Regions from separate parts of the Colwellia sp. BRX9-1 genome, predicted to be linked through region 2. Evidence: predicted binding sites of a transcription regulator. Region 2 holds the regulator's gene; each other region holds the start of a gene.
What was found. The regulator FNR, encoded in region 2, switches genes on or off when oxygen is low (the NO sensors DNR and NnrR bind a similar motif). The targets are predictions, from matches to a motif close to TTGATCTAGATCAA.
Positions count from the first base shown of each region.

Region 1 (10,521 bases), on a different contig from region 2:
CGAGCCTAAGTATTCATGTAAAGCAATCGCATCATCGGGTGCTTCACCTTCGCCATTAGTACTGGCGACAATTAATAGGTGAGTCAGATTTTTAATGCTTTTTGGCTTAAAGTCACTCATGCTTTTTAAGTCGACGGTAAGACCTTCTGCTTGTGCTTGTGCGGCTAACGCTTTAGCAACACCTTTAGCATTTCCGGTTTGAGAACCAAATAAAATGGTTAATACAGGCGCAGGAGCTGCAACAGCTGAAGCTGTAGGGCTAACGCTTAACGATGCTCCTTCAGATTTAGCCGCTAAGTAACCACTTGCCCATGCAAGCTGCAACTGAGAGTAACTGCCAATAGCGTTTTGTAATGATGAAAGTTGGTCAGCATCTAGCATAGTTTTTTGTAAGTTCTGTTGGTTTGGCAACATAATGTCAATTCGCCCATTTAAATTTAGTAAAATAATAATAGACTGACTTTGCATATAATAAAAAGAATAGAAAAGGCTTTTTTATTCCAAAATAGAATAAGTCAGTTCTTTGAACCTTTACCCACACTCTTATCTAAATTTTAAGACATTCTTTTTCTTGAAATTTAGATAAGGGGCGACCACACTTAATTCAAGCTAAAAGAATAGATAAAATGATGGAAAAAGTAGACGCAATAATTATTGGCGCTGGTGTTGTGGGTTTAGCCATTGCGGCAAGACTTAGCAATAAGCTCAATAACGTGCTCATTATTGATAAAAATGCTGGCTTTGGTGAAGAAACCAGTAGTCGTAATAGTGAAGTTATTCATGCCGGCATTTATTATCCTCAGCACAGTTTAAAGGCTAAGCTATGCGTGCAAGGAAAAGAGAAGCTTTATCAATATTGTAAAGATCGAGGCATTCCTCATCAACGCCTAGGAAAATTACTGGTTGCCCACGGCGAGGAAGAAGAGCAATGTTTAGCGAAAACCATAAAACAAGCAGCACTTAATGATGTTAATGATCTCGTCTGGTTAACGGCAGACGAGCTTAACAAGTCAAATCCAGCATTACATGCCACCGCTGCCTTACTTTCCCCTTCAACAGGCATTATTGATAGTCATCGTTATATGCAGGCTTTACTGGCAGAAATTGAGCATAATAATGGTCAGTTTGTTGGAAAAACCACCTTTATAAAGGCAGATAACAATAATGATGGCTTTGTTGTTACTTTAAACAGTCAAGATGAAATAATGCAGCTGCATTGTGATTATTTAATTAATTCAGGGGGATTACACAGTAATAAAGTTGCCGAAAATATTAGTGATTTAAAAAAGTCACATATTCCAACGCTTTATTATTGTCGAGGCCATTATTTTTCATACCAAGGGAGAAGTCCTTTTACACAACTCATTTATCCCTTACCTGAAGCGCATGGTTTAGGTATTCACGCCTCATTAGATATTGGCGGACAATTAAAATTTGGTCCCGACACACAGTACATAGATGATATTGATTATGAAGTCTCTCCGCTTCTAAAAGCTAAATTTGTTGCCGCGATTCAACGCTATTACCCTTCATTAGATAGCGAAAGATTACAGCCTGCTTATTCGGGTATTCGTCCGAAATTAGAAGGTCCGAATGATGGTTTTAAAGATTTTGTCATTCAAAGTGAAAAAGTGCATGGCTTGAAAGGATTAGTGAATCTGTTTGGTATTGACTCACCCGGCTTAACTTCTAGTTTAGCTATAGCTGAATATGTCGACGAAAGGCTAGCCATATAATGCTTATATATTTGAAAGTGAGTAAGGTATTTATGGTGGGTGAAAAATGATTGTTTATATTTTGATTTTCTAAAATGTATTAAAAAGCCAATTGCTTACACAATTGGCTCCTTTAACACTAAAGTAATAATATTACTGAGTGATTTCTTCTGGTTCAGCTGATTTTTGAATGTCTAATAATTCAATTTCAAACTGTAATACTGAGTTACCAGGAATACGTGGCGGGTTGCCATTTTTTCCGTAAGCTAAATCAGATGGAATAGTAAAAGTGTACTTTGAGCCCACTGACATTAACTGTACGCCTTCTGTCCAACCGCTAATAACACGATTTAAAGGGAATACTGCTGGTTCATTGCGTTCATATGAACTATCAAAAGTTTCACCGTTTAAGAAAGTACCTTTATAGTGAACCGTTACTGTATCAGTAGCGCTAGGTTTATCACCTTCACCTTCAGTTACAACAAGGTATTGAATACCTGATTCAGTAACTTGTACACCTTCTTTCTTAGCATTTTCTTCTAAGAATTTCATGCCTTCAGCAATTGCCGCTTCAGATTCAGCGTCTGCTGCTGCTAGTTGCTTTGCTTTCATTTGTTCATCAAGGCTCATTAATAGTGCTTGGATCTCTTCTTTCTCAATGATTGATTTGCCAGCAAGACTGTCCATGAAACCACGAGTAATTAATGCTTGGTCAAGTGGAACACCCAACTTCTCATGTTGATCAAGATTCTTTTGCATGTACATGCCAATTGAAGCACCTAAACTGTAAGCTTGTTTTTGCATTTCAGTTTCTAAAACAGGCGCTGTTTCGGTTGGTTTTACACTTTCTTGACAGCCAAACACTGACACAAGTGCAATAGCTAACATAGTTGGCTTAAATAATTTCATTTTTTCTCCGTTAACGTAACCTAGTACTCAGTTGGAGGAAGTCCCCCTAAGCCATTGATTAAATATTATGTATTGTTAGACAATGCGGCTTATACTAACGATAAATTAACTAAGAAAAAAGTATTAATATTGTGATTAAGTGTAATAACAAGCTAACACTGCTTTTCATCTGTCTATTTTCCTTATGGAACAGTGCTTGCCAGCCTGCAGAGGACAAGCCTGTACAGCGTTGGCAGCATGCTACAGATGGTGCTTATGCAGCTAATATTTCTAATGATGGCAAATACAGTGTTGTCTCTTCTATTTATCATGGCTTAAGTTTATGGGACATAGAAGAGAATGCATTAAAATACAGCTGGTCACAACAGCAAGATAGTAGCGATAATTTAGTGCTGTTAGCCGATATATCCAATAATAATAGCCATGCATTGACCGCAAATCGAGAAGCGTTTTCGTTGTGGAATATAGCAACAGGGCAATCAGAAGGTTATTGGAAAGTACGTGAGTCAACGATTCGTGATATTGCCTTGTCTAATAATGGTGACTTTATTTTACTCGGTAAAAGTAATGGCACCGTTGTTCACATTACCATGAGCAATGGCCGTCGCTTAGAGTTCTTAGGTCATACAGAAAAAATTAATGCGGTTGATATGCTCCCCAATGGCCGTATCGCTATTTCAGGAGGCAATGATTACGTCGCTTATGTATGGGATACAGAAAGTGGGCAGGTTATTTACCGATTTAATCATCCCAGTCGCGTTACTATGGTGGCTCTAGACCCTAAAGGTCGGTTTGCTTTTACTGCCGACAGTAAAAAATCTTCAAACATATGGGATTTAAAAACAGGTAAACGCATTAGCCAACTTCAATACTATAACCGTCACGAAATATTTAGCTCAGTAAGGTTTTCTGATGATGGTACTCAACTATTAACAGGAGCCCCAACTCGAAAAGTTAGCCTATGGAGCATACTAACCGGAGAGCGGCTTGACAGCTGGCGAGTTACGCCAAAAGAAAGTATACGTGCTGCAGGCGCGGTAGTGTATAGTGTCGCCTTTCGAGGAAAGAACCAAATAATCACCGAAAGTTCATCAGGATACGCTGAGCTTTGGCAAAGAAAGTCGCGTTAGGTACCCCAAATTATGACAACAGAAATACAAAAAAAAATCATCGAATTACAAGAAAATGTTGAAGCGCTGCAATCTCGTAATGCCTTTCAAGACGATGTTATTGAACAGTTGAATAATGAACTTGCTGTTCATCAATTAGAAATTTCAGACATTAGGGCACAGCTAAAGTTAATCGCAAGTCGTGTTCAAGATAATAATCCGGGTCAAAATCAGTCGCAAGATATCGAACCGCCACCACCACATTATTAACTCTTAACCTGAGCTTTCATTCAAATAAATACCAAGCTGAAATATTTCAGCTTGGTAAAATAACGATTTATTCTTGCTTAAAAATACCAATCACTTGCTCTTGCGGACGGATTTCTTTAACGACATGCTCTTCTGGCTGTGACATTTGATGCCCACAGCTAACACAAGTAACTTTTTCAACATTATTTTCTTTTGTTAATCCCATGGTGTCCATAGCATTACATTTCGGGCAAATAGCGCCAGCAATAAATCTTTTTTTCATGTGTTTCAATCCAAATAAAATCGAGTTGTATTATTTTACCTTGAATCTTGTCGATAGGAAAAGGACAATAGCGGCCTGAATTAAAATGAGTAATAATACACAATGATCATAGCCACCGATTTAAGCTTAGATAGAGGCGCTAAAAACCTCATAAAATCATCAAGCTTTACTATTCATCCTAATCACAAAGTCGGCTTAGTTGGCGCTAATGGCTGTGGAAAATCTTCTTTATTTGCGGCCTTATTAGGTGAGTTACAGCCCGACAGGGGCGATGTAAATATGCCTTCAGGCTGGGATGTCGCGACAGTAAAACAAGAAACTCCCGCCCTCGAACAATCAGCCTTAGATTATGTGATGGACGGAGATAAAGAGTTTCGTCAACTTGAGCAACAACTTGAGAAAGCTCGATTAAATGATGATGGCAACCAAGAAGCGTTAATTCTCAACCATATTGACGCCATAAATGGCTACAGTTTACCCGCCCGTGCCAGCGAGTTATTGCATGGTTTAGGTTTTTTACAAGAACAACTAGGTGATGCCGTAAAGGATTTTTCTGGTGGTTGGCGCATGCGTCTTAACTTGGCTCAAGCGTTAATTAGCCGCGCAGATTTACTTTTACTCGATGAACCCACTAACCATCTAGATTTAGATGCGGTAATTTGGTTACAGCGTTGGTTAAAACGCTTTACCGGTACTTTAGTGCTTATTTCACATGATCGTGATTTTCTCGATGACGTTATTGAACAAATTCTTCATATTGAACATCAACAAGCAAAATTATATTCGGGTAATTATAGCGCCTTTGAGCGTCAGCGCGCGGAACATTTAGCACAACAAGATGCTCAATTTCAAAAACAGCAAAAAGAAGTTGCTCACTTAACCTCATTCGTCGATCGCTTTAGAGCAAAAGCCAGTAAAGCAAAACAAGCACAGAGTCGTTTAAAGCGTTTACAAAAATTACCTGACTTAGCACCCGCACATGTTGATAGCCAATTTACCTTCAGTTTCAAAACACCGGAAACATTGCCTTATCCATTATTAGCGTTAAAAGAGACAACCTGTGGCTATAATCCAGAAACCATTATTTTACGTGATGTCGGTCTCACGCTGGTACCCGGTAGTAGAATCGGTCTTTTAGGACGAAATGGTGCGGGTAAGTCGACATTAATAAAGTCATTAGCCGGCGATATTGCCTTAATTAAAGGCGAGCGTTATTGCGCCCAAGACTTAACTGTTGGTTACTTCTCTCAACATCAGCTTGAACAATTACATATGCCAAGTAGTGCGATTGATCATATTGTTCGTGCTAAACCTGAGACTACAGAGCTACAAGCGCGCAATTTTTTAGGTAGCTTTGGTTTTACTGGCGACCAAGCACTTTCTCCGGTAAGTACCATGTCAGGTGGAGAAAAAGCACGTCTGGTATTGGCGTTAATTGTTAATGAAAAGCCGCAATTACTTCTCCTCGATGAGCCCACTAACCATCTTGATTTAGAAATGCGTCAAGCACTTGTCTTTGCTTTACAAGACTTTGAAGGGGCTATTATTTTGATTGCCCATGATCGCTTTTTATTAGAGTCGTGTGTTGATGAGTTTTTCTTAGTTGCCAATGGTCAAGTTAGCGAGTTCTCTGGTGATATTGATGACTATCAACAATGGCTTAATGAAGACAAAAAACAAACACTAAAAAATACTAAACCCGCAAAGTCTCTTGAGGTTGTTGATAAAAAACAATTACGCAAAGACCAAGCTGAATTACGTAAAAAAGCATCTCCACTGCGTAAACAAGCCGATAAATACGAGAAGAAAGTGCAACTGCTGCAAACTGAATTAGCTGAAGTTGAAGGAGTATTAGCCGAAAGTGAGATATATCAAAGCGAACATAAAGCACGCTTAGCCGTACTCATTAAGCAACAAGCTAAGCTCAAAGCAGATGTTGAAGAAAATGAAATGTATTGGCTCGAATTAGAAGAACAAATTGAAGAAATTATGTTGCAAGCTTCACTGTAAAAATTAATCATTAAATTATATTACTTGCTACACTTAATAATCATACGATTAAAATAATGAGAACGTTATGAAAAAAACAATATTCGCCCTTTTTTGTCTATCTATAGTAAGCAGTGTTTCGAGCTTTGCTTATCAAGGTGATCTTGACCAAGGCATTTATGAATTAAACCGTGGTGCTTTTAAAGCGGCTATAAATGAATTTGAACCCTTAGTTGCTCAGGAATATTCTCCTGCGCAGTATCAAATGGCGCTTATTTATTTAAATGGTTACGGTGTTACAAAAGATCCCAAAAAAGCGTTGGAATTAATGTCCTTAGCCGCTTCACAAAATCACCCCGACGCACTATTTAGTTTGTCACTGATGTATTCTGACGGAGTCATCGTTAAAAAAGATTTAAAAACCGCTTTTGCACTGATGGAAAGAGCAGCGATAAGAGACTCCGTTGCCGCACAATTTAATCTTGGTGTTATGTATTTCAATGGCACGGGTACATATAAAGACTATCCAAAAGCCGCACGTTGGTATGAAACTGCGGCAAAGCAAAACTACGCCCTAGCCCAGTTTAATTTAGCACTAATGTATTTTGAAGGATTAGGTGTTGAGAAAAGTGTAGAGATGTCTTTTATATGGAATATTATTTCCGCAAGTAATGGTTATCAAAATGCAGGAAAAAGTCGCGATATGGACTCCTTAAAACTCAGCAATGTAGAAATAGCTCAAGCAAGGGAAAAGGCTGACCGACTTTATCAACAAATTATCGAACAAGAAGCATTAAAAGCTAAACAATAAAACCTTAGCTCTAAAAAATAAAACAATAATCTAAGGGATAAATTTAAGGTTCATTGATCTATATCACAACCATAAAGTAACCCACGATTTAAAATGGCTATAACATTACGTTATAGCCATTTTTGTTATAACTCAATTATTTTTATGGAGTCTATTATGAACTTTTTCGATATGATTATTAATGATCCCGTTGTACTTTATTCTTTTGGCGGATTAGCAATTCTTTTAGGTATTGGTGCTTTCTATGTTTATTATTTTCTTAAAAACATCAATGAAAATAATTAGGTAAAAACCTGTAGAAGTTGATTAAAGTTGCAACCTTCTAAATTAAGGTGGAAACCGTTAAAGAAAGTCAGCAACTGCAATTATTACGTTTAAGCACCGAAAATATCTTTCAAAAAATTTAATTAAACGTTGAAGTAGTTAATTTCTACAATATAACCCTAAGGGCAATAGCTGCCAAAGAGGAGTCTTTAGCAACCTAAAATTTTGCAGGCGTATATTTTACTGTTTGATACGAATATAGACATTAAAGATTTAACCTCAGGTATCGCTGATCTAAAAAAGCAGTCATTAAGATTGTTGTACTCCTCCTTAAAATACGGTGTTCACCGTTAAATTATAAATTGTTACTTATAACACTTTTTATACTAAAACAGTTGACCCTACTACCGTGGTAAGCTTTAACCTCAACTTAGTTCTACAATTCAATTAAGATGAGAAGCTTATGAATACAACTACACAATTCAAAATTGACGGTATGACCTGTGCTTCATGTGTCGGTCGTGTTGAAAAGGCCTTACACAAAGTGGTTGGCGTGACAGATGTTACCGTTAACCTAGCTACAGATACGGCTACTATTCAAGGCACTGCCAGTCATAGTGAATTAATTACCGCTGTTATTGAGGCTGGTTATCAAGTACCCGTAAAGGTAAAGCAATTTGGTATTGGAAAGATGAGTTGCTCCTCTTGTGTGACGCGGGTCGAACAGGCATTGTTAAAAGTAACCGGTGTGGTCGATGCATCGGTCAATTTAGCCACCGAGCACGTACAAGTAAAAACTTTATCCTTTGTAACAGATGAACAACTAGCCCAAGCCGTGACACAAGCCGGTTACCTTTTTATCCCGTTGAACAATGACAGCGTGATAGAAAAGCCCAGCCAAACTAAAGCATGGTGGCCCGTATTGGGAGCAGGCCTACTTACCTTGCCACTGGTGTTACCCATGTTAGGCATGTTGTTTTCCCAACAGTGGATGTTACCGCCAGTTTGGCAATGGCTATTAGCTACGCCAGTACAGTTCTATTTTGGCGCTCGCTTTTATCGTGCAGGCTGGGGAGCATTAAAAGCTGGCATGGGCAACATGGATCTTCTTGTCTCCATAGGTACCAGTGCAGCCTACGGACTATCTTTGTATTTGTGGTGGAGCTTTAATAGCGCTCATGGCATGCCGCACTTGTATTTTGAAAGTAGTAGCGCAGTAATCACCTTGGTTCTGCTGGGTAAATATTTAGAACACAAAGCAAAACGCCGAACAACTGATGCACTTAGAGCATTGGAAAATTTGAAACCTGTTGAGGCAACAGTGCAGCGCTTAGGTAAATGGCAAAAAGTGGCCGCTTCATCAGTAAAATCAGGTGAAAAAGTTAAAGTAATACCGGGCGAAAGCATCCCTGTTGACGGTGAAATTTTGCAGGGCCAGAGTCATATGGATGAGGCGTTAATTAGTGGTGAATCAATTCCGTTAAGTAAAAAAGAAGGTGACGTTGTCACGGGTGGCTCACTTAATTTGGACGGTATTTTGGAGATCCGTGCCACGAATGTTGGTAGCGAATCTACTTTATCTAAAATCATTGAATTAGTAGAGCAAGCCCAAGGTGCAAAAGCTCCCGTACAAGCAATAGTAGATAAAGTCAGTAGTATCTTCATTCCTGTGGTGTTATTGGTCGCACTTACCACCTTATTGGTGTTGGGTTTAGTATTTGATGACTGGACCAATGGCATTCTCAATGCGGTAGCCGTTTTAGTGATTGCCTGTCCATGTGCACTTGGTTTAGCAACTCCAGCAGCCATAATGGCAGGTACAGGAACCGCTGCCAGATTAGGCGTATTGGTTAAAGATGCAGTGGCGTTAGAGCAAGCAAAAGAAATAAATTTAGTGGTATTTGATAAAACAGGCACCTTGACCCAAGGCAAACCTGTTGTAAATGAGATGAGGGTCATCAGTGGTAGTGAAGAAACCGTATTGCAGCTGGCCTATTCCTTACAAATAAATAGTGAGCACCCATTAGGCAAAGCTGTGGTTGAAAAAGCATTAGCCAGCGAAACACAACCAATACCTGTCGCGGAATTTCAAGTTGTCGCGGGTTATGGTGTCAAAGGCAACATTGGTGACAATTTAGTCTTGATGGGCAGTAGTCATTGGATGCAAGAGTTAGGGGTAACACTGCCAACCGAACAAATAAAAATACCAGGTGCCTCTGTTTCTTGGTTGGCTAGTCAGCAGCAAGATAAGATAACATTACTTGGGCTGTTTTGTTTTAGTGATAAATTGAAGTCTGATGCGCTGCAGGCTGTGAAGTTATTGCAACAACAAGGTATAAAGGTAGCTATGCTTACTGGTGACAATCAAGCGAGTGCAACATCGGTAGCGACAGAATTACAGTTAGACGATTTTAAAGCTGAGGTGTTGCCTGCAGATAAAGCAAAATATATTCTGCAATATCAAGAGCAAGGTTATCAGGTTGCTATGGTTGGTGATGGCATTAATGATGCGCCAGCGCTAGCCCAAGCAGATTTAGGTATGGCAATGGCGTCTGGTACTGATGTTGCCGTTAGCGCAGCTTCTTTCACGTTAATGCGCAGTAAACCAAGCCTAGTCCCCACGGCATTGATCATTGCAAGGCTAACTTATCGTAAAATACAGCAAAACCTGTTTTGGGCATTTATCTTTAATGCTGTGGGAATTCCACTAGCAGCCTTTGGTTATCTTGACCCTATTATTGCCGGAGCTGCGATGGCATTTAGTAGCTTATTTGTCGTCAGTAACGCATTGTTATTGCAACGTTGGACTCTTAAGGAGAAATAACATGGCGAAACTTGTCACCATAGGTAAAGCCTCTAACTTAACAGGGGTATCGGCCAAAATGATCCGATACTATGAAGAAATTGGCGTATTAAAAAAAACGAGTCGCACAGATGCAGGTTATCGACTTTATAACCAAGCACACATACAACAATTGGGATTCATTCGTCGTTCGAGAAACTTAGGTTTTTCCATGATTGAGATTCAGTCACTGCTCAAGTTCTGGCTCGATACTGATAGAGAAAGTCGACACGTGAAGCAACTAGCGTTGAGTCATTTACAGGAGATAAATGAAAAAATATTGGAGCTAGAGCAAATGAGAGCAATATTACAAAAACTAGCTGATCAATGTGATGGTGACGATAACCCTG
Region 1 is NZ_JACGVM010000001.1:103,733-114,253, reverse strand. Features, by position in the region: gene H4J76_RS00565 (assimilatory sulfite reductase (NADPH) flavoprotein subunit) at 1-414, opposite strand, end outside; gene H4J76_RS00560 (NAD(P)/FAD-dependent oxidoreductase) at 627-1,736, shown strand; gene fkpA (FKBP-type peptidyl-prolyl cis-trans isomerase) at 1,869-2,624, opposite strand; gene H4J76_RS00550 (hypothetical protein) at 2,756-3,754, shown strand; gene H4J76_RS00545 (SlyX family protein) at 3,767-4,003, shown strand; gene H4J76_RS00540 (YheV family putative zinc ribbon protein) at 4,071-4,265, opposite strand; gene H4J76_RS00535 (ATP-binding cassette domain-containing protein) at 4,368-6,275, shown strand; gene H4J76_RS00530 (tetratricopeptide repeat protein) at 6,343-7,065, shown strand; gene H4J76_RS19785 (DUF3149 domain-containing protein) at 7,222-7,350, shown strand; gene H4J76_RS00525 (heavy metal translocating P-type ATPase) at 7,793-10,153, shown strand; gene cueR (Cu(I)-responsive transcriptional regulator) at 10,155-10,521, shown strand, end outside.
Region 1: H4J76_RS19785 (DUF3149 domain-containing protein) is a predicted target of FNR. The motif match lies at 7,119-7,132, and genes of this name have one in related genera.

Region 2 (10,521 bases):
ACATGTCTCAAAGTAATGCGTCATCAGTAGACTACAATTTTGATGTTGTACGTCAATTTACTGTTATGACAGTAATATGGGGAATTGTCGGTACCCTCGTTGGTGTTCTAATTGCAGCTCAATTAATTTGGCCTGCGTTGAATTTCGAAACACCTTGGTTGACCTACTCCCGTCTTCGTCCACTTCACACTAATGCAGTTATTTTTGCATTTGGTACAAGTGCCTTATTTGCTACCTCTTATTATGTGGTTCAAAGAACCTGTAAAACAACATTATTTGGCGGCAAACTTGCTTCATTTACCTTTTGGGGCTGGCAAGCAGTTATTGTGCTCGCTGTTATCACGCTTCCTATGGGCTACACATCAAGTAAAGAATATGCTGAATTAGAATGGCCCGTTGACATTTTAATTGCCATTGTATGGATAAGTTACGCCATCGTTTTCTTTGGGACACTCGTTAAACGTAAAACCTCGCATATTTATGTTGCTAACTGGTTCTTTGGTGGCTTTATACTAACTGTTGCGGTATTACACATTGGTAATTCAATGGTAATTCCTGTTTCTATGATGAAGTCTTACTCTATCTACTCAGGTGCTATCGATGCGATGATGCAGTGGTGGTATGGACATAACGCCGTTGGCTTCCTATTAACCGCTGGTTTCCTAGGTATGATGTATTACTTCGTACCCAAACAAGCTGAACGTCCAGTTTATTCTTATCGTTTATCTATTGTGCATTTTTGGGCATTAGTTTCTTTATACATTTGGGCTGGCCCACATCACTTGCATTACACTGCACTGCCAGATTGGGCTCAGTCTGTTGGTATGGTAATGTCTATCGTGTTATTCCTACCTTCTTGGGGTGGTATGATTAACGGTATTATGACGCTTTCTGGCGCATGGCATAAACTTCGCCATGACCCGATTCTTCGCTTCTTAATTGTTTCATTGTCTTTCTACGGTATGTCTACCTTTGAAGGTCCTATGATGGCAATTAAATCTGTAAATGCACTTTCTCATTACACTGACTGGACCATTGGTCATGTGCATTCTGGTGCTTTAGGCTGGGTTGCTATGGTGTCAATTGGTGCTATGTACCATTTAATTCCAGTGCTATTTAATCAAGGCCGCATGTACAGTATTAAGCTGATCAATGTGCATTTCTGGTTACACACAACAGGTATTGTTTTATATATAGTTGCTATGTGGATTTCAGGTGTCATGCAAGGGTTAATGTGGAGAGCGGTTAACACCGATGGTACGCTAACTTACAGCTTTGTTGAAAGTTTAACGGCATCATACCCATTCTACTTTATCCGTTTCGTTGGTGGTGTATTAGTTGTTGCTGGTTTCTTATTGATGGCTTACAACATGTTCAAAACTATCTATGCTGAAGACGAAAGTCTTAAGCCCGTTGCCATAGATTAGGAGGCTGACGATGAAAAATAAACATGAAAAATTTGAAACAAATGTTGGTTTGTTTGCTATTTTCACTATTCTCGCGATAAGTATTGGCGGCTTAGTTGAAATAACACCGTTGTTTTTTCAAAAAGCAACGACAACACCTGTTGACAACCTCAGACCTTACACCGCTTTAGAAATGGAAGGTCGTGATATTTATATCCGTGAAGGTTGTAATGTATGTCATAGCCAAATGATACGTCCTTTTCGCGCTGAAACTGAGCGATACGGGCACTATTCAGTCGCTGGTGAAGGCGTATGGGAACATCCATTCTTGTGGGGTTCTAAACGTACAGGTCCTGACTTAGCTCGTGTTGGTGGTCGTTATAGTGACGATTGGCATCGTGCGCATTTACTTGACCCTCGTTCAGTGGTTCCAGAGTCGAATATGCCTTCGTTTAGCTGGTTAGCTGAAAACAAGTTAGATGGCGAATTAACCGAGAAGAAATTAGCTACTTTTAATTTCTTAACGCGCAATCGCAGCCATAAAGATGAACAAGGTAATCGTATCCCGTTATATTCAGCTGCAGATTTAGCCGGTGCTAAAGACGCGGTTAAAGATAAAACGGAAATGGAAGCTCTTATTGCTTATTTGCAATCTCTCGGTCATGCGTTGAAATAATGATGATGGATTATGGCACCCTCAGAGGGTTAATAGCTTTATTAATATTGGCACTATTTATTATTATTGTGGTTTGGTCTTATTCTAAAAAGCGTAAAAGCGCTTTTGATGAAGCTGCAAACTCTATCTTCGAAGAAGATAAAGAAAAGACTGAGCTTAATGACGTGAATGGCAAACAGGAGACTAATAAAAATGTCTAGCTTCTGGAATATATGGGTTTGGGTTTTAACCCTAGGAACTTTAGTCGGTTGTTTTTTACTACTTCGCTATTGTTTAAAGAACTTTGCAGGTGTTCCTGAAGGTGAGTCAATGGGACACACCTTCGATGGCATCGAAGAATTGAATAATCCACTGCCGCAATGGTGGAGTACATTCTTCTTATTAACTATCATTTGGGCTTTTGGTTATTTAGCACTCTATGGTTTAGGTAATTGGACTGGATTTATTGGTTGGAAAAGCTCTAACCAAGGAATTTTGAATCTTGCTGAATCTAAAGCGCAGATAATCGCCGCAAAAGAAAATGGTTATTTAGTACAGTATGACCGTGAAATTGAAGCCGCCGATTTAAAATATGGTCCAATTTTTGATGCCTATGCTGCACGCACCATTGAAGACTTAGCCACTGATGAAGAAGCGTTAAAAGTAGGTCAACGCCTATATTTACAAAATTGTTCTCAGTGTCATGGTTCAAATGCAAGTGGTACTACCGGTTTCCCTAACCTAACCGATAAAGACTGGTTATACGGCGGAGACCCACAATCGATTAAGCATACACTTCTATATGGTCGTAATGCTAACGGTATGATCGCTTGGGGCTCAGCATTAGGTGATCAAGGCGTTAAAGATGTTGCCGCCTATGTACTGAGTTTAAGTGGTCGTGAAGTTGACGTTGCCAGTGCTGCTGCCGGTAAAGAAAAGTTCGCTCTGTGCGCAAGTTGCCATGGTGCTGACGGTAAAGGTAGTTTAGCTATGGGTATTCCTTTAGGAGCGCCGAACTTAACTGACAACATCTGGTTGTATGGCGGCTCTCCACGTGCCGTTGAGTCATCTATTAAAAATGGTCGAGCTGGTGTAATGCCCGCATGGAAAGATATTTTAGGTGAACAAAAAATACATCTTGTTAGTGCATATGTGTATAGTTTATCGCAAAAATAACTGCGTTTAATTAGTCTCAATATATCAGCCTTGCGGTATTATTACCGCAAGGTTTTTTTATATCTTCCAAGCCAAGAATAGTGAGTAAATTGTTGGTTTTTTAATAGTTCCCAATAGAAAAAAGTCGTATAATACGCGCACTTTCACCGACTGAATTTTTAATATGAAAACATCTTGGTATAAAGAGCCTTGGGCTTGGTTCGTTTTTATTCTCCCCGCTACCGCTGTTGTTGCTGGTATTTCGACTTACTTTATTGCTAACCATAATCCCGATCCATTAGTCGTTGGTGATTACTATAAAAAAGGTAAAGCAATTAACCTAGAAGTCTCTAAAGTAAAGCTTGCCCAAAAATTAGGGATGCGCTTTGCATTAAAACTGCAAGATAACGAATTAATTATCAAACCTACCGGTATTGATAAAGTATTCCCGGTGTTAAATCTTAATTTTTATCACCCGACTCTTGCTGATAGAGATTTCTATTTAGCACTCACGCCTGACGGTAATGGCTATTTTAGGCATGTCTTTGATGAACCAGTAAAGGGAAAATGGCGCTTAACCATAACGCCTTTTGAGAATCACTGGAAAATTCAAAATACTATTTTCTTACCTCAAAGTGAATTTATCGATATTATTCCTAATGTTAGAGAAGCTAACTAAGCGCCAATAGTCTCTATTAGCTTAGGTGTTGATTAACCTCACCTAAGCAACACCTCTATAAAAACCAATTATTTGCTTGGCCTCAACATATGAAAACACTTTGTTATCACTGCAGTGAAATTGTTCCTAATGGGTTAGATTTATCAATAAAAATTGAGAATACCATGCAGCCGATGTGCTGTATTGGATGTCAAAGTGTTGCTCAAGCGATTATTGATAACGGTTTAGGTGAATATTATCGTTTTAGAACAGCTCCCGCACTAAAAGGTGAGCCTCTGGTTCCTGAGCAGTTACAACGTAATAAGTTACTTGATGATGACAGCCTACAAAGTGAATTTACTTATAAAAATGATGAATATAACGAAGCAATTTTAACGATTGACGGTATAAGCTGCGCGGCATGTGCGTGGCTTATCGAAATGCAACTTATCAAGATAAACGGCTTAATTAAAATTAATGTAAATGCCACGACACAACGTGCAACTGTTCGATGGAATAATAGTGAAGTACAACTTAGTGAGCTGATTAATCATATCAGCAATATTGGTTACCAAGCCCTCCCTTTTAAAGCGAGTACCGCCGAAAAACTTAACAAAACCCAAAGTAATAATTATATTAAACGCCTAGGTATCTCTGGTATTTTAATGATGCAAGTCATGATGATCGCTTTTGGCTTATACTTTGGCGCCTTTTCTGGCATGGATGAGTACAACTTAATCTATTTACGCTATGCGAGCTTATTTTTGACCTTACCTATTGTCACCTATGGCGCATTACCCTTCTACAAGGGAGCTATTAATGCTTTAAAAGTGAAGCGTTTATCTATGGATGTTCCTGTTGCTATAGCGATTTCACTGGCATTTTCGGCCAGTGCTTGGGCAACAATCACTCAGCAAGGTGAAGTCTATTTTGAATCAGTATCGATGTTCACTTTTTTACTACTTATTGGTAAATTTTTAGAATTTAGAGCAAGAAGTCGCGCCGCGGAAGTCTCGGCTAACTTGCTTAAGTTAATGCCGATGATAGCGACAAAACTCATTGATGATAAAGGAACAGAAAAAGAAGTCATACTACCAGCAAAAAAACTTCGTCCTCTCGATATTGTACTCATAAAACCAGGCGAAGTGGTTCCCGCTGATGGCACAATAATTACAGGCAGCAGCCAACTGAACGAAGCGATGTTGTCGGGTGAGCAGTTACCCTTAAATAAATCAATAGGCGATACTGTCTTTGCAGGCACTATAAATGGTGACGGTAATATCAACGTTGAAGTTAAACAAGCCAGTGAACATTCTTTTTTAAGCCAACTGATCAGATTAAGTGAATCATCTCAGGCGCATAAACCCAAATTAGCAAAATTATCAGATAAAATCGCTCAATACTTTGTTGCGGTTATTTTACTAACCGCTATAGGCACTGCATTTTATTGGCAACAGCATTTACCTGAAGAAGCTTTTTGGATCACCTTATCGGTACTCGTTGCTACCTGCCCTTGCGCATTGTCACTGGCAACCCCCACAGCGTTAACCTGTGCGACCACACGCTTAAACCGTGAAGGTATCATGATCAAATCTGCACATGTTATGGAAACATTACCAAAATTAACCACTATTGCTTTTGATAAAACAGGTACCTTAACTTCTGGTGATTTTTCTATTAATGAAATAAAGCGCTTTAATAATGAAAAGCTTAACTATAGCAAGCAGCAGGTTTTAGCTATAGCAGCAGCGCTCGAGTCTTATTCTGAGCACCCTTTAGCCAAACCGTTTAAAGCATTTCGTGATTACTCCTACCATACTCAAGCCGTTGAAATTAAATCTGGTGCTGGTATTCAAGGGAAAGTGAACGGTCAATACTTTCAAATCGGTAAACCTAATTGGTTGCTTAGCGAATCAAGTATGTTGGCAGAATTTGCGACGGCTTCTTGCCTATTAGTAGCAGACAACCAATTAGTCGCTGCTTTTTACTTAAGTGATGAAATTCGCAATGATGCCCAAACGCTGTTAGATGACTTAAAGAAAAGTAATATTTATACCATCATGCTATCGGGTGATAACCCTGCTGGCTGTGAAAAAGTTCAGGCATTGCTACATTTAGACGAGATACATAGTACTTTGACTGCGGCTAATAAGATGGCGATAATAAAAAATCAGCCTAAAAACTCAACCGTTGCTATGGTCGGCGATGGTGTCAATGATACGCCAGTATTCGGCGCAGCCCATGTCTCGATTGCTATGGGGAGTGGCACCGATATAGCTAAAAGTGGTGCCGATGTTATCTTACTCAATAATCGTTTAAAGTCGATAACAACATTAAGACAGGTCGCCAATAAAACTCGTCGCATTATTTGGCAAAATTATTTTTGGGCATTCGGTTATAATGCTATCGTATTGCCCCTTGCCGTCTCAGGCTACATTACTCCCTATATGGCGGTTATAGGTATGTCTGCAAGTTCGATATTGGTTATCACTAACTCGTTACGTTTATTAAAAAAGTAAACGCAAACTTATAATAGAGCATAAAGACCATGAGCATTATTTATATTTTGATCCCCATAGCGATAATCCTAACCTCTATCGCCATTTATTTATTTTTTTGGGCAGTAAAAACTGAACAATTTGATGATTTAGAGAAACAAGGTATGAGTATCTTGTTTGATGAAGATGAAAACACTACCACCAAAAAGTCCACTGAAACCCATAGCGAAAATACAGCTAAAAATGATACGGGTAGTAAATAACAGCCATGTTGAGTATAGATTATTTATCGGCATTCATCATCGGCTTGTTAGGTTCGGGACATTGTATCGGTATGTGCGGTGGTATAACAACGATGTTAACATCTGCTATATCACCGCAACAAAAAGGCAGCGATAAATTTAAGCTGGTCGGTGCATATAATGTTGGCCGAATTTTTTCTTATAGCTTAATTGGGGCAATCGTTGGATTTAGTAGTTCTATTGCAATAAAGAATATTGGCGTTCCATTAGGTTTTTTACGGTTATTTGCAGCGGTATTTTTAATTTTATTAGGCTTGTATTTAGGCCAATGGTTAATGTGGCTATCAAAAGTTGAAAAAATGGGTAAGTTCCTTTGGCGCTATCTATCCCCGTTAAGTAAAAGGTTTATTCCCATTAATAATGCTAAACAAGCGCTAGCATTAGGAGCAGTCTGGGGATGGTTACCTTGTGGTTTAGTCTACTCAACATTAACTTGGTCCTTAGCCAGTGGAAGTGCCCTCAGTGGCGCCCTAATTATGACCAGTTTTGGTTTAGGTACTTTACCAGCCTTGTTAAGTCTTTCACTTGGCTCTTTTGGTATAAAGTCGTTGGTAACAAACACGAAATTCAAGAAAATAATGGCGCTAATGATAATTTCATACGGAATATACAGTTTAATGTTTGCATATAAGCAATTGTTTTAATATGATCGATAAATTAGGGATAACTCATTTAGGTTAATATGTATAAAAAGCCATGTTCTACATCTCAACATATTCATTGTCAAAACTGTAGTATCAGCGAGCTGTGTTTACCTTTCTCTTTAAATGATAAAGAACTCGATACACTAGACAGCATTATTGACCGTAAACGCCCTATTCATAAAGGCGAACAAATTTTCCAAGATGGCGACAAAATGCAAGCTTTATACGCTATTCGCTCTGGAACATTCAAAACATTTACGGTTAATGAACAAGGTGAAGAACAAATTACCGGTTTTCATTTAGCGGGTGATTTATTAGGTTTTGATGCTATTGCTGAGTCAGAGCATCCTAGTTTTGCAAAAGCCTTAGAAACATCTATGGTCTGTGAGATACCTTACAATACTTTAGATTCATTATCGAATACGATGCCTAAGTTGAAAAAACAAATTCTTCGCATGATGAGTTCCGAAATCCGCTCAGATCAAGAAATGTTAACGCTACTTAACCGCAAAAATGCTGAACAACGCTTAGCAACTTTTATTTCAACCTTAGCCAGTCGCTATCATGCACGGGGTATGTCACTAACAGATTTTCGCCTAACGATGACGCGAAGTGACATTGGTAATTATATTGGTTTAACGGTTGAAACCATCAGTAGATTATTAAATCGTTTTCAAAAAAATGAATTAATCACAGTTGATGGAAAACTCATCACAATACTTAATATGGATAAACTTAACGAGTGTGCTTCACTGTAGTTTATCGCTTTTTTAAATAATTATAGATAAATGCTTAACATTAAAGATGTTAAGCATTTTTTTTATTGAAATATTATGATTTAAAGCAAATAATATCTATTAATTATGGTCTATTATTAATATTATTTAATAACTAGGGAGTAAATATTATGGATAAGTATAAAAAAATATTAGCCGTTATTGATCCAACCACTGAAAATCAAAAAGCGTTGAAACGTGCGATTGAATTAGCACGACATAGTGGCGGACAGATCACTGCATTTTTAACCATTTATGATTTATCTTATGAAATGACCACCATGCTTTCTGGCGACGAGCGAGAAGCAATGCGTCAATCGGTTATTAATGATCGTAAACTATGGTTAGACGAAAAGATTTCAGAAACTGATCACCAAGACATAACCATAGATACCTGTATTATTTGGCATAATCGCCCATTTGAAAAGATCATAAAAAAAGTACTGGCTGAAAACTTCGATATTGTCATCAAAGGCACCCATCAACATGACAAGCTAAAGTCGGTTATTTTTACGCCAACAGATTGGCATATATTAAGGAAATGTCCCTGCCCAGTATTACTGGTTAAAGACCATAGCTGGCCAAGCAATGGTAATTTACTTACCGCACTCAATATCGGTAGCGATGATGATGAGCACAAAGCGCTTAATAATAAGTTAACCCAAGAATCAATAGTGTTTTCTTCACTGATTAAAGCCAATGTTCATTTGGTGAATTCTTATCCAGGTACGCCAGTAAATATTGCCATTGAAATTCCAGAGTTTAACGCCTCTGAATATAACGACACTATGTTTAATCATCACAAAAGTGCGATGAAAGACCATGCTAATAGCTTTAATATTCCGCTTAAAAATACCCATGTTAAAGAAGGTTTACCTGAAGATGTTATTCAAAGTATTTCTAAGCACGTTGATGCTGAATTAGTTGTGTTAGGTACTATTGGTCGAACGGGGATTTCAGCGGCACTTATTGGTAATACTGCAGAGCATGTCATTGACCGCCTTAACTGTGATGTCTTAGCGATAAAACCTGATGGTTACCTCTCGCCATTAGCTTAATATTGAAATATGTAAATATCCATTAAAAAGCCGAGGATTTCCTTGGCTTTTTGCTATACTACGCGCGGTAAAATTCATACTTTTTATTTCAAATATCTCTAGGAAACACTATGAGCGCTCAATCAGCGACACCAATAACATCTTTAACACCCAGCCAAAAAATACAGCTGAGTAAACTTGAGAAGCGCTTAAGACGACATGTTGGCCAAGCTATCGCGCAATATAATATGATAGAAGATGGCGATAAAATAATGGTGTGCTTATCGGGTGGCAAAGACAGTTACGCCCTACTGGCTATTTTAATGTTGTTAAAAGAATCAGCGCCCATTCATTTTGATATCGTTGCCGTTAATCTTGATCAAAAACAACCCGGTTTTCCTGAGCATATCCTTCCCGAATACTTAGAAGCTTTAGGTGTTGAATATAAAATTGCGCAAGAAGATACCTACTCTATTGTTAAAGATAAAATACCTGAGGGGAAGACCACCTGCAGTTTATGCTCTCGTTTACGCAGAGCTATTTTATACAAGGTCGCGGCAGAAATAGGCGCAACTAAAATTGCACTAGGCCATCATCGTGATGACATGGTTGAAACACTGATGCTAAATATGTTTTATGGCGGTAAATTAAAATCAATGCCAGCAAAATTGGTCTCTGATAATGGTGAGCATGTCGTCATTAGACCGTTAGCTTTTTGTAAAGAAGCAGAACTCATCCAATATGCACAACTAAAAGCGTTCCCAATTATTCCTTGTAATTTATGTGGCTCTCAACCTAATTTACAACGTCAAAACATTAAGAAAATGTTACAGGACTGGAATGTTAATCATCCAGGACGAATTGAATCTATGTTTACTGCCATTCGCAATGTGGTTCCATCACATTTGTGTGACAGTGAACTTTTTGATTTTAAAGGGATTAACGCTGATTCAGGCATTATCAATGGTGGCGATATCGCTTTTGATGATGAACCTATTATTGCCGCTCAATTAACAAACAACGTCAATATTGAAGACAATTCAAAAGCCAAACTTTCATTAAGTAACAGTTTGAATATTATAGAAATAAAGTAGAATCTACCTTAATTAATACCAAGTATCTAAGCGCGATAACAACACCAGTTAAAAGAATGAATGTTATCGCTCGCCATCATTATCTGACGCGTAATACAATAAGCCGAGCCTAAATAACCTTAGGTTTTGGCTTCGACAATATTTTATCAAAATACACTTTATTATGGCGGATCATTTCTGTTATTTCTAAGACATAATCAGTGCCTCTAATAGAATAACGCAGTAATCCTGTTGCTAAGATTTGTGGCGATAGTGGTTGTTCTTGAGCGCGTAACTGCCCTCTAATTGAACGAAAA
Region 2 is NZ_JACGVM010000006.1:185,628-196,148, reverse strand. Features, by position in the region: gene ccoN (cytochrome-c oxidase, cbb3-type subunit I) at 3-1,427, shown strand; gene ccoO (cytochrome-c oxidase, cbb3-type subunit II) at 1,438-2,082, shown strand; gene H4J76_RS08410 (CcoQ/FixQ family Cbb3-type cytochrome c oxidase assembly chaperone) at 2,088-2,282, shown strand; gene ccoP (cytochrome-c oxidase, cbb3-type subunit III) at 2,275-3,237, shown strand; gene H4J76_RS08400 (FixH family protein) at 3,401-3,895, shown strand; gene H4J76_RS08395 (heavy metal translocating P-type ATPase) at 3,985-6,393, shown strand; gene ccoS (cbb3-type cytochrome oxidase assembly protein CcoS) at 6,423-6,635, shown strand; gene H4J76_RS08385 (sulfite exporter TauE/SafE family protein) at 6,641-7,318, shown strand; gene fnr (fumarate/nitrate reduction transcriptional regulator Fnr) at 7,357-8,076, shown strand; gene uspE (universal stress protein UspE) at 8,226-9,152, shown strand; gene ttcA (tRNA 2-thiocytidine(32) synthetase TtcA) at 9,263-10,225, shown strand; gene H4J76_RS08365 (glucosaminidase domain-containing protein) at 10,335-10,521, opposite strand, start outside.

Region 3 (10,521 bases), on a different contig from region 2:
GGCGTTATTCATATCGATGGGCTTTCTGGTGCAACTGTTACTGTCATGGTGATGAATGTAGCAATTACTAAAGCGGCAACAAAAGTCGCTCGTTCTTTAGGTATTATTAAAGCTAGCCAAGACATTATTCAACCTATGTCCAGAATATACCCAGATGTCTATCAAAAGCTTGATTGGCAAGGACTCCTTGGTGACGGCTCCATTCGAAAATTAGCCTTAAATAGAAAAATAGTTGATGAAGCGTTTGCGGGGACTAGAGTTGAGCATGTTGATGAAGCAAGTGCAGAGCAGAAACAACAGCTGTTTGCTGAAATTTACTTTGCTCAGGCTGATATCCCAACGGTGGGTCGTAACTTATTAGGCGATAGTGAATATCAATGGTTAATGGCAAGCCTTAAAGAGGGTGAACATGCCATTATTATGCTGGGAAATGGCTATTCTTATAAAGGGTCGGGTTATGTGCGTGGCGGTATTTTTGATCGTATTCAAATACTACAAAATAACGAAGCCTTTGCCTTTCGTGATTTAGATCATAACCGTGTTACTGATCTTTATATTGCTGGCGCACCTAGATTTAAAGAAATGTCATTATTTATTGTCCGTGCCGAGCACCAGTTTAACCCCGGTGTTGATTGGCAGGTGGAGTTACTTGTTCGCCGCCAATTAGGCGCAGTCGATAGCTTATTTACCTCTTTCAAAGGCGATTATCACACATTAGATAAGTATGTTGACCGTCCAGCTCTTATTTATCCTGAGCCAGAGTTAACCTTGATTCAAGAAGTTTGGCAAGAGAAAGAAGCTGAAGTCATTATCTTGATTATTTTACTTGCTATCGTTGTCATGAGTTTGTTTTTTCAAGATATATTGGTACGCCACCCAACTTTTATGCACAACTTCCGTCATTTGTTTTTGATTATTACTGTCGTCTTTATTGGTTGGTCATGGGGTGGCCAGTTGTCTGTGGTCAATGTATTTACTTTCTTACAAGCCTTAATGTCTGATTTTTCGTGGGATTTATTCTTACTCGACCCGATTATATTTATTTTATGGGGAGCGGCAGCCGTTACCATGATTTTATGGGGCCGGGCGGTTTATTGTGGCTGGTTGTGCCCATTTGGCGCTTTACAAGAGTTGATGAATATCTTTGCTCGCTACATAAAAATACCACAATTTGAATTACCTTGGGCCGTGCATGAAAGATTATGGGCCATTAAATATCTGATTCTATTAGCACTTTTTGGTTTGTCGATGGAATCATTATCACTGGCTGAACATTTCGCTGAAGTTGAACCTTTTAAAACAACGTTCTTATTAAAGTTTGATCGAGAATGGCCATTTGTTTTATATGCATCAGTACTCTTGATTATCAATATCTTTAATCGCAAATTCTTTTGTCGTTATTTGTGCCCATTAGGCGCTGCATTATCAACCAGTAATAGTATTCGTTTATTTAGCTGGTTACGTCGTCGCCCTGAATGTGGTCAGCCTTGTAAAACCTGTGCTAAAGAGTGTGAAATTCAAGCGATAGACCCTAATGGCGTGATCAATATGCGCGAGTGTCACTATTGTCTCGACTGCCAAGTCACTTACTTTAACGATGAGAAATGCCCACCATTGAAAAAATTAGCACGCAAAAAAGCAAAGTATAAAGAAACAGAAATAGAAGCAGTAAATGTCGGTTAACAAGTAAATAAAAGTATACAAGCAAGTGTTGGAATCAATATTAAAAAAATTAACCATAATGGAGAAAAGTAATGAGTAATGACGATAAAAGCTCTAATAACGTAGAGTTAGAGAACGAAGGTAGACGTAAGTTTTTTGGTAAAACAGCGATATTAGGTGCTGGTGTTGTTGCTGCTCCAATGACGGCAGCTATGTTTTCATCAATGGCACAAGCTCGTGCTAAAGATGCCGGCAGTGATCCGTTTGTTCATCCTGGTGATTTAGATGAGTATTATGGTTTTTGGTCAGGTGGTCAATCTGGTGAAGTACGTATTATGGGTATTCCATCAATGCGTGAGTTAATGCGTATTCCTGTCTTTAACATTGATAGTGCGACTGGTTGGGGCTTAACAAACGAGTCTAAACGTATTAAAGGCGATAGTGCCAATATTATGGTTGGCGATACGCATCACCCTCATATGAGTATGACTGACGGTCGTTATAACGGTAAATATGTTTTCATTAACGATAAATCAAATACACGTGTAGCACGCATTCGATGTGATGTGATGAAAACGGATAAAATGCTTACCGTTCCTAATACACAAGCAATTCACGGTTTACGTGTACAAAAAGTACCCTATACAAAATACATCGTATGTAATGGCGAGTTTGAGGTGCCAATTGTCAATGATGGTAAAGCCTCTTTAGAAGATGTAAGTACTTATCGTTCAATATATAACGTGATTGATGCGGAAACGATGGAAATGGCTTTCCAAGTCATCGTTGATGGTAACTTAGATAACACCGACGCTGATTATGATGGAAAATATTTTGCATCTACATGTTACAACTCAGAAATGGGGATGAGCTTGGGTGAAATGATCACATCTGAACGCGATCATGTTGTTGTATTTAGTCTAGCGCGTTGTGAAGCTGCTGTTAAGGCAGGTAAATTCAAAACTTATAATGGCAACAATGTACCTGTTTTAGATGGTCGTAAAGGCTCTCAATTAACGCGTTATATTCCGGTTCCTAAATCACCACATGGTTTGAACACGTCACCTAATGGTGAGTATTTCATCGCTAACGGTAAATTATCACCGACCGTTTCAATCATCTCAATTAAAAAATTAGATGCATTATTCGCTGATGAAATTAAACCACGTGATACGATTATTGCGGAACCAGAATTAGGTTTAGGCCCACTTCATACCGCATTTGATAACAAAGGTAATGCGTACACAACATTATTTCTTGATAGCCAAATTGCTAAGTGGAATGTTCAAGATGCTATTGATGCCCACAATGGTAAAAAAGTGAACTATATTCGTCAAAAACTAGATGTTCATTATCAACCCGGTCACAACCATACAACAATGGGAGAAACACGTGATGCTGATGGTAAATGGTTAGTCTCTTTATGTAAGTTTTCTAAAGACAGATTTTTACCTGTTGGTCCTTTACGTCCAGAAAACGATCAATTAATTGACATTTCAGGTGACGAAATGAAAATTGTTCACGATGGACCTGCATTTGCTGAACCACATGATTGTATGATGGTACACCGCACTAAAATGAAACCATTAAAATTGTGGCCTCGTACGGATCCAATGTTTGCAGAAACAATTGCTATAGCAAAACGTGATGGCGTAGATGTGTACTCTGAAAACAAAATTATTCGTGATGGTAAAAAAGTACGCGTTTACATGACCTCAATCGCGCCAACTTACGGTATGACTGAATTTAAAGTGAAGTTAGGTGATGAAGTGACTGTTATCGTCACTAACCTCGACCAAGTAGAAGATGTAACCCACGGTTTTTGTATGACTGATCACGGCGCGCAAATGGAAATTGGTCCACAAGCAACTGCTTCTATTACTTTTATGGCGAATAAACCCGGTGTTTATTGGTATTACTGTAATTGGTTCTGTCATGCATTACACATGGAAATGCGCGGTCGTATGTTGGTTGAAGCTTAGTACTAAGTTAAGTACATTTTAGTTTTAATAGACTTAACGTTTAACGAAGTTAATCCAGATCAAGGGCATATCATTAAAAGGTGATATGCTTTTTTTACTTACAAATATTATTGATTTTTGGTGGTTGTCTCTTGGTAAAATGCAAATCAGTGTTTATATTTATTAGTGTGTTTTGTCTTTTTATTAAGCCGCTTTGCGCTGAAAATATTAAGCTGACGCCACAAGACAATTTACAACAACAGCTTGATAAAGCCGTTGATGGTGATGTTGTTATTCTTACTCCCGGTCGTTATTTAGGCAACTTCATTATTGAACATTCGATTACACTTTCAGCCCAGCGTGATGATTTAGGCAAAGTGATTATTGATGCGCAAGGTGATGGTCATGCTTTGCTACTGAAAAACTCTAACATCACCATAAAAAATCTCACCATAGTTAATTGGGGAAGTAACCTTACTGAGCAACATTCTGCTATTTATTCTGAAAAAAAATCCAGCCATATAGTGATTAAAAACAACAAGCTTAAAGGTGATGGCTTTGGTATTTGGTTACAAAAAAGCGAACACATAAAAGTCCTTGATAATACTGTTGAAGGTAATTTGAGCTTACGCTCAGCCGATAGAGGTAACGGTATTCAGCTTTCTATCGTGAAACATGCTGAAGTCCGAGGAAATGAAATATTTAACACCCGTGATGGGCTTTATATTATTTCTAGTCAAGAGAATATTTTAGAAAATAATACTCTGCACGACTTACGATATGGCATTCATTATATGTATTCATACGACAATTCGGTAATTAATAATTTTGCTTATAACACGCGAGCTGGCTATGCACTAATGAGCTCTAGGCGATTAATTATCAGCGGGAATACAACGATAGACAGTGAAGATTATGGTTTTTTATTTAATTATATAACACAGTCAACTATCAGCAATAATATTGTTAAACGTGTTTGGACAAAGCCTGAAAATAAAGTATTAGGCCGTGATGGTAAAGGGCTCTTTGTTTATAATTCAGGTTATAACACTTTAAAAAACAATCTTGTCGAAGGCGCTGAAATAGGCATTCATTTAACGGCTGGTTCAGAAAATATTAAAATTTACGGTAACAGTTTTATTAATAACCCGACACAAGTTAAGTACGTTTCCAATAAAAAGCAAGAGTGGAGCTTAGCGGGTAAAGGTAATTACTGGAGTAATTACCTAGGCTGGGATATGAATAACGATAACATTGGCGATGTTATGTTTGAACCAAACGATGGTATCGACAAATTAGTTTGGCAATACCCAGAAATGAAAATGCTAATGGACAGCCCCGCGATTATTATTCTGCGATGGGTGCAACGTCAATTTCCAGTACTAAAACCACCCGGTGTGAAAGACAGTTTTCCGTTGATGTCCTCACCACATCACCGAAATACTGATGAAAATTTCTCAAGGGTACAAAAGATTAATGCCGAGGCACTAAAAACTGACACGGCAGATAATCAATCTGCTGTTGTGCAACGTGCAGAGCATTAAGGATATAAATTGATGAACACTACAGACAAAACACCTCTGGTTAAACTAACTAACGTGGGTAAAAAATATCCCAAATTAACAGCACTAGACTCTGTTGATATGCAACTTTCACAGGGAGAAGTCTTAGGACTTTTTGGTCATAATGGTGCGGGTAAAACCACCATGATGAAGCTTATTCTTGGCGTTATTACGCCAAGTCATGGCAATGTTAAAGTGATGGGGATGGCACCAGATTCTAAAGAAGCTTGGCACATGCGCGCTAAAATTGGTTATTTACCTGAAAATGTTAGTTTTTATGAGCAATTAACCGGTTTAGAAGTGCTTAGTTATTTTGCTAAACTTAAGGGCTTTGACAAAAAACATGCAATGGCTTTACTCGAGCAAGTTGGGGTTGCTCATGCCATGAAGCGGCAAGTTAAAACGTATTCAAAAGGAATGAGGCAACGTTTAGGGTTAGCACAGGCTTTTATCGGCAATCCAGCTCTGTTGTTGCTTGATGAACCCACTGTTGGCTTAGATCCTATGGCAACCGCTGATTTTTATAAAACGGTTGATGATCTAAAAAGCCAAGGAACCAGTGTTATTTTATGTTCACACGTTTTACCCGGTGTTGAACAACATATTGACCGAGCGATGATATTATCTTCCGGAAAAGTCCTTGCTATGGGCTCTTTAGAAGAGTTACGCCAAGCCGCCGCCTTGCCCGTAACCATCAAAGTTGAAGGTTTAAATGGTTCGCTTCAAGGCGATCCTAAATTGGCTAAATTTTTAGTAGATAAAAATCATAGTGATTTACTGACGGTACCTGAGCAAGATAAATTAGCGACCTTGCGTCAGTTACTGAGTTATCAAGCGATTAAAGATGTCAGAGTTGATTCGGCCAATTTAGAGCAAGTTTATCAATTTTATTTATCACGCCATTTAGCTGAACATGTCGATAATAAAAATACCGTTAAGGAGCCCCGCTAATGAAACAAATATTAGCCGTTGCCAACAAAGAATTTCATGATGGTTTACGTAACCGTTGGCTAGTGTCAATTACTGTTATTTTTGCTATTTTGTCTATTGGTTTGACCTATTTTGGTGCTGCAGCGTCAGGGACAGTAGGCGTAACCTCTTTATCAACAACGATAGCGAGTCTGGCCAGTTTAGCGGTATTTCTTATTCCACTCATTGCATTACTGCTCAGTTACGACAGTTTTGTGGGTGAACAAGAAAGCGGCACCTTGTTATTATTGTTGACTTATCCCTTAAGTAAAAGCCAACTGTTATTAGGTAAGTTTTTAGGACAAGGCGGTATTATTGCACTTGCAACCCTTTTGGGCTTTGGCTCGTCGGCGCTAATATTATATTATCAACTAAACGACAGTGCCGTTTTTAATGTTTTTGCTACCTTTATTGGGAGTGCTGTTTTATTAGGTTTAAGTTTTACTGCCATCGCTTATTTGATCAGTTTATCGGTAAGTGAAAAATCAAAAGCAGCGGGTTTTGCTTTAATCACTTGGTTTTTCTTTGCGTTAGTTTTTGATTTAGCGTTGCTGGCGTTATTGGTCGGTGTGGAACAAGGTATTAGCCAGCAGGGACTTACCCAATTAATGATGCTAAATCCAGCCGATATATTTAGATTAGTAAATCTTGCCGGCCTTGATAGTGGTGACGTTAATGGCGCTTTAGCGATTGCAATAAAATCGAGTCTGTCACAAGGGCAATTATTTAGCATTTTACTGGCATGGGTCATGGTACCTATCATTATTGCCATTTTTATTTTTAGGAAAAAAACACTCTAATGAATATTTTAAAGCCTAGCTTACCCCTTTTATTGATAACCCTATTGTTGGCAGCACTGCTGTCTGCGTGTTCTAAAAATGACGAGGTCGCCCAATCGTTACATGAAGCCGTGGCGATAGAAACGGCCGATGAATGTCATTTGTGTGGGATGTTAATTTCAAACTTTAGTGGTCCTAAAGGGGAATTATTTAGAAAGGGTCTTACTAAAGCGGAAGGCGATAGTGTGAAAAAGTTTTGCTCGACTCGCGATATGTTTAGCTTTTACTTAGACCCTGAGAATAAGCGAAATGTTACCACCATATTAGTACACGATATGAGTAAATCACCGTGGAAAACACCAAATGACCAATACTTTATTGATGCCCGCAACGCATGGTTTGTTGCTGGCTCAATTAAAACAGGTGCGATGGGTAAAACGCTGGCAAGTTTTAGTAAACAAAAAGATGCGCAAACCTTTGCAGCTGAATTTGGTGGTAAGGTCATTAATTTTACCCAAGTTGATTTATCTGTGTTGATGTAAGCTATTTACACAAAACGCTCTGCTGTTATTTTATTACTTGCGCAAATAGTTGTAATTTTTTTTCAGCAGGGTAGGCTAAAGTTATCCTTTTCATTATCTATGCCTTTTATTCTTGATTAAAAATAGCCAGCCAATATCTTTTCAGCTTATTTTTTTAATAACCTTGCTATGCTTTTCAGCACTAATGCTCTCAGGTTGTACATTATACCAACCGGCCATTTCAAAATATCAAACTAACTTTAATTTTTCAAAGGTAAGCAGCTACGCTTTTTATAAGCGTAACTCTGACTTTGGCCAGTTTCAAAATATTAGTTATACCACGCGTAACAGTATTGAATTAGCCATAGAGCAAGTATTAGATAAGAATGGTTTTATTTATAATACGCTAGATGATGCTGATATTGTGATTACTTATCATCTTGTTAATGAAAACACTAAGGAATTATTAACCTACAATAAAGGGGTGCTTTATTGTTCTCTTTGTTTGCGTGGCGGTGAAGCGCAAGCGGACAAAAAACAGTGGCAAACTAAACCGGGAAGTTTAATTATTGATGTACTTGACCCTGAAAAAAAACGTTCAGTTTGGCGAAGTGTTTACCCTTTGAAAATTAATGCTAAAACCGATAATAGTAGAGAGGCTCAATTGAAAATTTACCGGGCTATTGATGCGATGATAGATAAATATCCTCATTCTCGTGATGCAAGTAAAGCTAACAATGCTTAAATGGTTAACGATAACACTGATAGCCGTAGTGATTTTTATTACTATTTTATTAGGCTTAGGGTATTTATTAAAAGAGCATGAAATAGCAACAACGCACTTAAAACATCAGCTTGATCAGGAAAGGGCTGCTCAAAAAAGCAAAGAAAAAAGAAATAAACACAAGCTTAACACGGTTATTGAAACCTCTCTTGTTAACGTTGCTGCCAAGACGAATACATTAACAAGTAAAACCTTTGTCTCGGTCAAACAAAAAATATTGCTAGAAAATTTAACCTGCTCATCAAAAAAACAATGTGTGTTAGTTAACATTACCTTTGGAGAGTTAACATGTGCCTTTGCTATTAATACCATTGGCGCCTCTTTATTAGCGAAAACAGCAGGTGAGTCGAGTTCAGTGGCAAGGTGTCCTCGCTACCCCGCAAAGAGTCAATTGAGTTGTCAGAATAATTTATGCAGCTACTCAAACATTAATAATTAACTCTCCTGTGGAGTTGAAGAAAATAGCGGTTTATAATGAAGTACTTTTTACCCAGATAATAACTTTTATGACCTTTCCAAATGATGAAACAGGCCAAATTTTGGCTGAAATGCAAGATGCTGGTATTGATTTGTCTATTATTCATCCCGTCGTGTTTTTTCAATTGTTCGAAAAAAAAGAACAAGCCCAAGCAATGGCTGATTATTTAGCAGAACATGCACCTGAAATGGAATTAGTCATTCATCCTGATGAAACACCTAATGTTTGGGATTTAGATTGCACTGTAAAAATGCTACCTTGCTACGATGGGATTGTCGCGCAAGAAGCACAGCTTGAACAACTTGCTGCAAAGTATAATGGCTATAACGATGGCTGGGGAATGGAGGCTTAAACAGAGGAATTCGACGTTTAACTTTCTTTGTCTTCGTCCCAAAAGGCATAATGATTTTTGCCTTTTCGTTTCACCGAGTACATCGCTTTGTCAGCTCTCTCATAGATATTGGCAAAGCTTTCATTATTTTTTTCAAAAACGCATATCCCGATACTTAAATTAATTGATATTTTTATCCCTTCAATTTCAGTGGGTTTAGCTAATATTGTTAAGATCGACTGCGCTAATAATTCAAGGGCTAGTCTATCGGTTGTTTTACAAATAATCGCGAATTCATCACCTCCGAATCGGGCAATTAAGGCGTCTGTTGGTGCTAAGGCATCAAAGTTACTGGTAACATGCAGCAGTAATTTATCGCCCACTTTATGTCCATAAATATCATTTATTGATTTAAAATCGTCTAAGTCAATAAAAAATAAGGCACCACCACAATATTTACTGGTGTTAGTGTAGACTTCAAAATTATGTTGAAGGGCTTTTCTGTTCAGTAAATTAGTGAGCGGATCTAAATTAGCATATTGAGCTAACTCTAATTCATAAAGTTTTTCTTGGGTAATATCAGTATGTGTTCCTGTCATACGTAAAGGATTATTATCATCATCAAATTCAATAACCCTACCGCGATCAGATACCCATACATCACCTCCGTCCTTGTGCTTCATACGGTAAGTCATATAAAAGTAGGGTGTTATTCCCGCTAAATGCTCTTCAAATGCAGCGATAACTTTTTCTTTATCATCTGGATGTAAGTTGTTTTTCCAAGAGGATACTGTTGATTCAATTTCATTGGTTTCAAAACCGCACATGCTACCAAACGCTTGATCTAATATTTTTAACTGCCCACTAGGTATGTGTTGCTCCCAGATAAATAAACCAGTTCTATCTAGAGCCGCGGATAAGTACTCAGTTAATTTTTTATGTTCATCTTTAATAAGCTCATTTTCTTGAGTTAACATGACTATTTTGTTGGATAGTTTTTCAATGATTTTATCTTTATCAGTCATAAAATAGTTCGATGAGTGTTATTAATGGCTTAGTCGCTTAATGAAATCATAAAGTGATTAAAAATTAGTCTTTAGTATCTCTTAATTATCTAACAGAAACAAACAACTTATCGACATCTGTAAAGCACTGAGCTGGCATTATTTACTTTCTTCTTTTTCAACAATATGAAACGCTGGCAGTGAAACTCGCCAATAAATAGCGGCTAGTCTCAGCGTTAATGCGCCAAGAATTGCAGAAATGATGGCGATATTTTCTGGCCAAGCTAAGTATCGAAATAACGCATACAAAGAGCCGCCTAAGATCGCAGCAGTAGCATAAATTTCTTTTTGTAAGATCATTGGAATAACATTACATATAACATCACGGATCATCCCACCAGCAACACCGGTAATGGTGCCCATTACAACAGCAACAAATACAGGAGCGCCTAAACTTAATGATTTCTCAG
Region 3 is NZ_JACGVM010000024.1:15,573-26,093, forward strand. Features, by position in the region: gene nosR (transcriptional regulator NosR) at 1-1,683, shown strand, start outside; gene nosZ (TAT-dependent nitrous-oxide reductase) at 1,755-3,644, shown strand; gene H4J76_RS17220 (nitrous oxide reductase family maturation protein NosD) at 3,800-5,167, shown strand; gene H4J76_RS17225 (ABC transporter ATP-binding protein) at 5,180-6,136, shown strand; gene H4J76_RS17230 (ABC transporter permease) at 6,136-6,954, shown strand; gene H4J76_RS17235 (nitrous oxide reductase accessory protein NosL) at 6,954-7,475, shown strand; gene H4J76_RS17240 (DUF4136 domain-containing protein) at 7,660-8,199, shown strand; gene H4J76_RS17245 (hypothetical protein) at 8,192-8,677, shown strand; gene H4J76_RS17250 (ribonuclease E inhibitor RraB) at 8,745-9,068, shown strand; gene H4J76_RS17255 (sensor domain-containing diguanylate cyclase) at 9,086-10,072, opposite strand; gene H4J76_RS17260 (trimeric intracellular cation channel family protein) at 10,211-10,521, opposite strand, start outside.
Region 3: H4J76_RS17220 (nitrous oxide reductase family maturation protein NosD) is a predicted target of FNR. The motif match lies at 3,694-3,707, and genes of this name have one in related genera.